DNA from 2 places in the Ornithinibacillus sp. 4-3 genome. Region 1 is predicted to be linked to the other one. Evidence: riboswitches for the same ligand, from Rfam matches in the RefSeq annotation. Region 1 holds a riboswitch; the other holds the start of a gene.
The links. A riboswitch is a leader RNA that binds a small molecule or an ion and turns the genes downstream of it on or off. The one in region 1 is predicted to bind thiamine pyrophosphate.
Positions count from the first base shown of each region.

Region 2: it holds a riboswitch for thiamine pyrophosphate, as region 1 does, so the genes downstream of both, AB4Y30_RS08530 (long-chain fatty acid--CoA ligase) here and AB4Y30_RS14790 (ABC transporter substrate-binding protein) in region 1, are expected to answer to the same signal.

Region 1 covers NZ_CP162599.1:3,033,452-3,037,768, reverse strand. Annotated here, with positions in the region: gene AB4Y30_RS14795 (hypothetical protein) at 5-160, shown strand; gene AB4Y30_RS14790 (ABC transporter substrate-binding protein) at 277-1,176, opposite strand; TPP riboswitch at 1,261-1,368, opposite strand; FMN riboswitch at 1,925-2,073, shown strand; gene ribD (bifunctional diaminohydroxyphosphoribosylaminopyrimidine deaminase/5-amino-6-(5-phosphoribosylamino)uracil reductase RibD) at 3,023-4,123, shown strand; gene AB4Y30_RS14780 (riboflavin synthase) at 4,130-4,317, shown strand, end outside.
Region 2 covers NZ_CP162599.1:1,764,568-1,768,884, forward strand. Annotated here, with positions in the region: gene AB4Y30_RS08510 (hypothetical protein) at 241-894, opposite strand; gene AB4Y30_RS08515 (immunoglobulin-like domain-containing protein) at 1,346-1,771, shown strand; gene AB4Y30_RS08520 (hypothetical protein) at 1,952-2,383, opposite strand; gene AB4Y30_RS08525 (DUF3995 domain-containing protein) at 2,487-2,951, shown strand; TPP riboswitch at 3,012-3,121, shown strand; gene AB4Y30_RS08530 (long-chain fatty acid--CoA ligase) at 3,208-4,257, shown strand; gene AB4Y30_RS08535 (acyl-CoA reductase) at 4,254-4,317, shown strand, end outside.

The DNA of each region.
Region 1 (4,317 bases):
GGAAATGCCTAAGCATGCAGAGGATTTATACTTTTTTAAAAATGATGAAGTTTGGCTGGCAACAAGCAGTCATGAAGAATGGTGTGTAATTTATCCGCGAAATGCAGAAGAAATAGAAAGGATAATGAATATAAAAGGGATAGTTGCCATGATTGAATAGGATGAATAATCTATAAAAATTACGACTTTTAAGTAGAGAGTAATACAGGTTTTCAGAGGGCTTTACTAGAAACACATCCATTTTGATTAATTTTTCAAAATGGATGTATATTCATTCTACTGAGAAAGTTCATTTGTCCAATATTTTTTAGGATCTATTATTTTGTTGATTTTTCCAGATTTTTTTAGCCAAATTTGTAAATCATCGTAATATTCGTATGCCATTGAAAAGTCATATGTGAAGCAAGGTAGTGTGGCGTCTGTAATTTTATTGGAAAGCGGGTCAGCTTTATCCATATTGGTGAACGCATTATAAATATCTTTTGCTTCTGCAGGCTTTTCATAAATAAAGTCAATGGCCTGGCGAATAACTTTTAAAAATCGCGCAATAGCCGACTTGCGGTTGCGAAGTATTTTTGGGGAAGTAATAAAAATCAACTGGCAAAAGTCAGGGATACCCCAATCCTTTAGTGCAAAGTACTCAACATCCAGCCCTTTGTGTTTCGCTTCTATGATTTCAAAGTTTTGAAAGGTAAGTGTGGCAGCATCAGCTTTGTCCTCTAGTAAAGCGTCACTATGATAAAAACCATTGTTAACAGGGATAAAATCCTCTAGTTTACATACACCACCATCAGATTCGACCATTGTTTTAACAATTGCAAGACCACCTAATCCTGGAGCACCTGGATATTGAATTCTCTTGCCAATTAAATCTTTGGGACGGGTAATTCCTTTCTCTTTAACATACATTACTCCACCATTTGTATGTAAGAACCGGGAAAATCCAATTACAGATTCATCGTTTGCACGGTCTTCAACAAGATGGAGAGGCTCAGTGATAGCGATATCCATGTTTCCCTTTTTAATCTCATTTATTGCATCAAAATGTTCCTCTGGCTCCACCATATTAATGCTAATATTTTCTTTCTTAAACCACCCCTTTTCCATTCCAATAATTAAAGGAATATGGTCAGGGTTTAAAAACCATTCTAATCCAATTGATATTTTTTCTTCCATTTTGAAGTTCCTCTCTCATATTTTCTTATAATAAAAAAAGCAGAATCACTAAAATAAGTGAATTCTGCTTGTTACCCATAATTAAAAAAGCTTCATTCACTTCCCTACGTTGGTACTGGCCAAATCAGGTTCAAAGGGTTAAAGAATAAACTTTCTTCTCTCAGCTTCTATGAAGCACCCCTAGTGGTGATATTTAATTTGTATTTACATTATACTGAGAAAATTATCATAGTTCAAGAAAATAGAGAATAGTTATTATTAGGTAAACTTTAATTATAGAATAATATAGATAGGGGAAATTTGAATTTTTTGATTAATAAATCTACACAACTAGTAAAATTAATGTAAACTAGTCTTATGAAATAGTAGTATTTGAGAATTAAAGAAGGTAAATAAAATGAAGATAGAACAATAAAATATTTCGTAAATTAAAAAGGGAAATTTGGTATGTTGAATATTGGGAATACAAATAAGTTAATATGTTGTAATAATTAAAAAAGGAGTATATCAATGAATACCTTAACTTTTAATGAACTCCAATCCGAGAAGGAAATCCTTGAAGCATTTCCGATTGGCTGGGCGAAGGTTGATATACCATCGTCTATTTGGGGGTCACTTCACTATGCTAGGGGGTCATTCCTTTAGATGAGCAAGAAGCTCTCTGTTTCTAAAACTCATTTTAATTTTCAATAAAGTGTAATTCTTGTATAAGCGATTTAGTTGTGTTACAATTTTTTCAATTCAATAGGATTTCCTTCGGGGTCAGGTGTAATTCCTAACCGGCGGTGATGAGGCATGCCTCTTAGTCCGTGACCCGGATTCATAGATAATATGAAAACGGTGGATTTGGTGAAATTCCAAAACCGACAGTAAAAGTCTGGATGGGAGAAGGAAAAACAAATTCTTCAAACTAATGCTGTTTTTGATGTTTATTTGTTATGCTCTTTTTTCTCCCTTGCCGAAATAGGTAAGGGAGATTTGTTTGTATGGAGAGGATTATTAGGAAAGGTTTTTTGAAATGAATGAACATGAATATATGAATCTGCTTTCACTAGCGCGTTTTACTTTAAGCCAATTCCTAACCCGAGTTTAGGTACTGGATTAATCGAGAACGGTCAGTTCGTGGGGATTGGTGAAATTGACATTCCCCCATAGAAGTTCGCGCTATCGATGAAGCTGATAACTCTTTAGTAGAAGTTGTATTACACTTAATCTGTGTAGCCATGAAGGGAAATACCTCTATGTGCTGACTAAATTGGTATTCAAAAGGTCATTGTAGCAATTCTAAATCCACTAGCTTCAGAAGGGAGTGTTGAAAAGCTTACAAGCCAGGTATTAGGGTGGAAATCGGATTATGCTATACAACTCAATGGAGAGTTTTCCCATTTTATTCAAACAAACACTCCAATCGTAACAATTAAAGCGGTCATAGGCATTTAAATAGCAGCGAAATCGGGAGATAATAAATGGATTAGCTCTCCTGATTCACGTCAAGTTCTACATCAGCACTGTCATGAGCTTGTTAGAATGCTGGTAGGAATATCTTACATGACGACCCTCTTTTAACCACCAGAAGACCCCGAGGTGGAATAAATCCCATTCGAATTGTGTTAGAAATGGAATTTCAAATTCCAACGTTTGCAAATGTAGTTCAAAATCGCACTGTAAGGACAATCATTTTTACAAGGAAATTAGATTCATTTAGAAAAGAAAATAGAGCCAGGAACTTATTATTGCTCATTAAGTTTTAAAGACATTAGAAAAGCGGAAGATTATATCTGTTCGCGAAGGTGTTTCAGCTAACTTTCTCCTCTACTTGATTGCACCAGAAGATTGGAGTGATAGTTTGGATATTAAGTATATGAGAAGAGCTCTTGAATTGGCTAAAGGTGGATTAGGATATGTAAATCCTAATCCACTGGTAGGTGCATTAATAGTTAAAAAAGGCAGAATCATTGGTGAAGGTTATCACAAAGCTTATGGTAGTCATCATGCAGAGATTAACGCCTTTCTAAATGCAACTGAGGATGTTAAAGATGCAACTATGTATGTTACTTTAGAACCTTGCTCACATTACGGTAAAACACCACCTTGTGTAGAGGCAATAGTTGAAAAAAGAATAAAGAAGGTAGTTATCGGGTTAAAAGATCCTAATCCTCTTGTAACCGGACGGGGAATAAAAATCCTTGAGGAGGCAGGAATAGAAGTAGTTTCAGGTGTTCTAGAGGAGGATAACAAAAAAATAAACGAAATATTTCTGAAATATATAACTACAAAATTGCCCTTTGTCATAATGAAAACTGCAATGACTCTTGATGGTAAAATTGCCACTCGCACAAACTCATCCAAGTGGATAACTGGGGAACTGTCCAGGAAATATGTACATGAGCTTAGACATAAAGTGGCTGGAATTATGATTGGAGTAGGTACAGTGCTTGCTGATAATCCGTCTTTAACAACGAGATTAAAAGATAGAAAAGGCTGTGATCCAATAAGAATAATTGTAGATAGTAGTGCGAGAATTCCTCTTGAAGCGAAGGTATTAAACCTTGCATCTAATGCGAGAACTATTATAGCAGTTACTGAAAAAGCAGATATGAAAAAAATAAAGATGCTTGAGAAAAAATGTGCCGAAGTTATTGTGATACCTTCCAAAAATGCGAGAGTTGATTTGACTTTGCTTATGAAGAAGCTTGGTGAACGAAAGATTGATAGTATTTTGCTAGAAGGCGGAAGCGAATTAAATTATGCCGCACTTGAGCAGGGGATTGTTGATAAGGTAAATGCATTTATAGCTCCTAAAATTATTGGGGGGAATACCGCTAAAACTCCAGTTGATGGACAGGGAAGAGCGCATATGGAAGAAGCAATAAATCTTGATTGTTTTGATATTCATCGTTTTGGTGAAGACATCATGCTAGAAACCTATATAAGAAGGGGGAACTAGAAGTTTATGTTTACAGGATTGGTAGAAGAAATTGGTAAAGTTGAATCCATTATTAAATCTACAAAGTCATCCAGAATAACCATTAAGGCAAAAAAGGTTCTTGAAGGAGTAAAGCTGGGGGATAGTATATGCACTAATGGTGTATGCCTTACTGTAAGCTCCTTTGATAGTGGAAGATTTAGTGTTGATGTAAT
Region 2 (4,317 bases), 1.3 Mb from region 1:
TTAAATTTAGGAGGGAGGAGGAATGTAAGGGAAATCAAATCGATCTCAACCGAAGCAAATATCTTTAGAGCAATAAGTGAAGAAAGATATGCCAAGGAAACATTCAATGGTGAACTATTTCTCCAGTTGAATGATATGCGCCCCAGAAGTTAGATTTATTTGGTCTAACTTCTGGGGCGCATATCAATGCTTTATCCACTTTTATTTTAATAGTGATACATAAAGGTAAGTCATTTATGACTATGACGCACTATCCACAGCTATTTGTAATGCATTTATTGGATTGTCGGTACTCTCATCAATTTCATAAACACTATTACCTTGCTGCCAACGGATAACTGTTTCAGGATGATCTCCAAAGTCATTAATATCAATTACTCCACGCTGATCAGGAGCAGGGAGATAATTTGTTTCTAAATAATCGACTACAGTTCTGGCAAGCTCTTCTCCATTCTCATAATTTCCGGTTGCATATTCAGGATCAGTTGGTGCATTTACTCGAATCATCCATTTCCCTTCATTCCAAGAAATATATTGGTGACCGGTAGCCCCTTCTGAGAGAGCCTTGATACCATACCCAAGTTCAATGTTTGTTTGTTCCACTACTTCATAGTTGTCAATGGCATCGATGGCTTCCTGCTCACTGGAGTAATCTTTTTGTTTTATATTATTATTGGAAGTGCCCTCGCTATCTGTATCTTCTTCTCCTTCTCCAGAAGCTGCTCCATCATTATTAGATTCACCGGCTTCTGTTTGCTGTTCCTCATCCAATTCATATTCTGGTTGGGAGACATCAATTTCATCTGGTGAAGGATCATTCCCTCCTTGACATGCACTTAGGATAAGTAAGATTGTTATTCCTGAGATTACAAAACCCAACCTTTTCAGGCTCATGATATACCACTCCTTCCAGTGTATATATTTCCCTTCTTTTGTAAAACGAATCCTAAGCTTTATAATAGGGAACAAGTAGATATATAGCTCTTTCACAAAGGGGGAAGGGAATTGGATATTGAATTTTATATTTTTATCAAAAACCCTGATATAGAAAAATTTAATTCTAAAAAGTAGATTTAATTCTTTCATAATGAAGTTGGAATAGACGTTGTAGTTTTTTCAAATATGATTTGTAGTGAATTTCATTTTCTTCCAGCGTCAAAAATGGAAAGATTCTTATACAATTTTAAAGGCATGCCTATTCTGTAGCGTTGTTATATAGGGGTTTAGACGCTATACTTAAAGTAAGTATTGAAAACTATACTGAATACTAGGTAGAATTAATGATGGAAAGAGATGAGAGCAAGCATTGATTCCATCTTTTTTGATAATATGGAGGTGTAGATTTATGAAGAAAATTTCTCTACTCATGTTATTTTGCACATTTCTTACTATAGTAGCCTGTAATAAAGAAGCTCCTAAATCAATTTCCATCCCACAACCAATATTTGATTCAGAAAATCTTTCCATAACAGTTTTATCCTCCACCCTAGAAAAGTTAGAAATCGAACTGCAAAACAATACTTCAGTTGATCTAACCACAAGCAATTATTATGTAATTGAACATTATATGGATAGTGAATGGAAAGAAGTACCATTATCGCTAAATGTGGAGGATGTTGAAATTCATCTTCCTGCTAATGAAGCTCATCCATTTACGATTGAATTATATCCGGAGCAACATGAATACGAATTGGGGAAATATCGTGTAGAGAAAACTGTTTCAACCGCAAATGGGGTAATACATCCTATAATTGAATTTCATATAGAATAGTTTCTCAAAACAAGGAAGTATGACTTAAAATAGCAATTAATCCTCAATAATTTCAATAAATCTTACTTTATCAAAAATTTGTATCTCCCAACCTTCAGCATCTTCAATAAGATCATATGAAATTCCCAAATCATCTACATTGGAAAGAGGAAATTTGAGATAAATTTCTTCATTATCTACTTAAAAAACACCTGTTTGTTCACCAATGATCCAGTAGTCAGCATCTATTTTCATTGTCTCTTTTAAAAACAAAATATATTTTTCTCCCTTAGCAAAAGGTTCGACAGAATTAACTAGCACTTCACTAGTTCCATCTTGCTTGATAGTAATTACTGGATTTGCACTTCCTTTGAACACCTGATTAATCTGTGCCTGAAAAACGGTATAAGGCATACCAATTTCCTTATCTGTTTCTTTTACTTTATCCATAATGGTAATTTCAGCAATTAGATTTGCCTGTTCTTTGGCTTCCTCCAACTCAAACGCTAGTACTTCAGCTTCAATTCCAGATTGAATAACATCTTCCTCATAAGTATATTCACTTTTTTCGTCACCCGTGTTGTATATGCCATACACAAATAAATAGATCAATAAAAATAAAATATACCTCATTTTTAAACCCTCCTTTTTGATAAGACGTAAAAAACGGGTCTTATGTTACAGCTTGATTTTTTACAATGAGTTTGATTGAGTAGTATAGAAGGGAGGGCGTAGAATGAAACAAAATTTTGATTTCAAACGCAATCGAACCTTTATTACGCTCGGAATATTTTGGACGATTATCTTTGCAGCAATGAGTTTTTACTGGGCGATGGGTGGTATGGTAGGAGTAAGATCTCTTGGAGGAGCCATATATGAAATGTCGCTTGATCCGGAGCCTTCTTTCATTGTGATTGTATGGCTTACTGGATTTGTAAAATTGCTAGGAGCTATCTGGTTATCATTATTACTTATATCTTGGCGTAATCCTATTATTATTAAAGTATTTTATTTTGTGACAAAAGCAGCTGGAATTTTCTTGTTTTTATATGGCTTATTAAATTTTATTACCATTTCCATGAGCGCATTTGGTCTTTTAGAATTTGACTTAGATACACATGCAACATTTTGGCGTTTAGTATTTTGGGAGCCATTTTGGATGATTGGTGGAATATGTTATTTCTTGGCTGTGAAAAAATAATGTGGCTATTCTATATTGAAAAAATATGAAAACTATGGCAGAGTTAGAGGTAATAATTGAATAAACATGTGGGGGGACCAGTGTTGCTGGTTGAGATAATATCCGTAAGATACAGACCCTTAGAACCTGATCTGGTTGATACCAGCGTAGGGAACATACAGGAAAAGTATTTTATTTTTACATAAAATTGTATGCACCCTAGGCTTCGTATAGCTAGGGTGCTTTTTATTGTGTTTATTTTTAGGAGGAATGCATAATGAAACAGGCAATTCAAACATTTATCGAGAAACCAGCAGCAAGTGAGCAAAACTTTAATGAACTTGCCATAGATCTTTTCAAGCATTTATATAGGAAGAATAATGCTTATCAACAATATTGTAGGAGAAAAGGAATCGGAATTCTACAAGTTCAAACGTGGAAGGATATTCCGAGTGTATCGACAGAAGCTTTTAAAAACACATTTCTAAGTACTGTTCCGGAGAAGGAATGTGCACGTGTATTTATGACAAGTGGAACAACAAGTGGAAAGCAGGGAAAGCATTATCATGCGGATTTAGAAATATATGATCTTTCTGCCTTAAGAAGCTTTCGAGAATTTGTTAGTGACGAAATCCGTCCAATGGCAATTTTATTTCCTAATGTACAAGAAATGCCTAATTCTTCGCTTGCTCATTATTTAGAATTACACCGCAAACATTTCGGTACAGAAGATTCACGACATTTTGTCACAAAAAATGGATTACAACTAGAAGCATTTATGAGGTGGATAAAGGAGCATGCTAATATTCCAGTAATTGTACTTGGTGCTAGCTATAGTTTTGTTCATTTATTTGATGCATTAGAGGAGCAAGGAGAATCACTTCCTCTACATGCAGATAGTCTAATTTTCGATACAGGTGGTTTTAAAAGTTTCTCTCGTACCTTAGAAGAAAATGTGTTTTACAATAAGCTTGCGCAAATATTCCATGTGAATATAGAAAATCTTATTAATATGTATGGAATGACAGAATTATCTACACAGTATTATGCGAAAATTACTAAAAATCAACCAAGTATTAAACAGGCGCCACATTGGCTTCGTTTTAAAGTCGTCGATCCGATTACAGGAGAAGAAGTACCTAAAGGGGAGGTAGGTATATTGGTGCATATTGATTTAGCTAATATTCATTCTGTTCCAGCAGTCCAAACAAGTGATTTAGCGATCGAAAGGGATACAGGATTTGAATTACTTGGTAGACAAGCAAATGCAGAACCTAAAGGCTGTTCCTTGTCTGCAAAAGAATGGTTAGAGGAGAAAGAATCATGAAAATGATTGAATATGGTGGATATCTACCTCCAGAAGCAAGAACAATGGATATAGCAAATC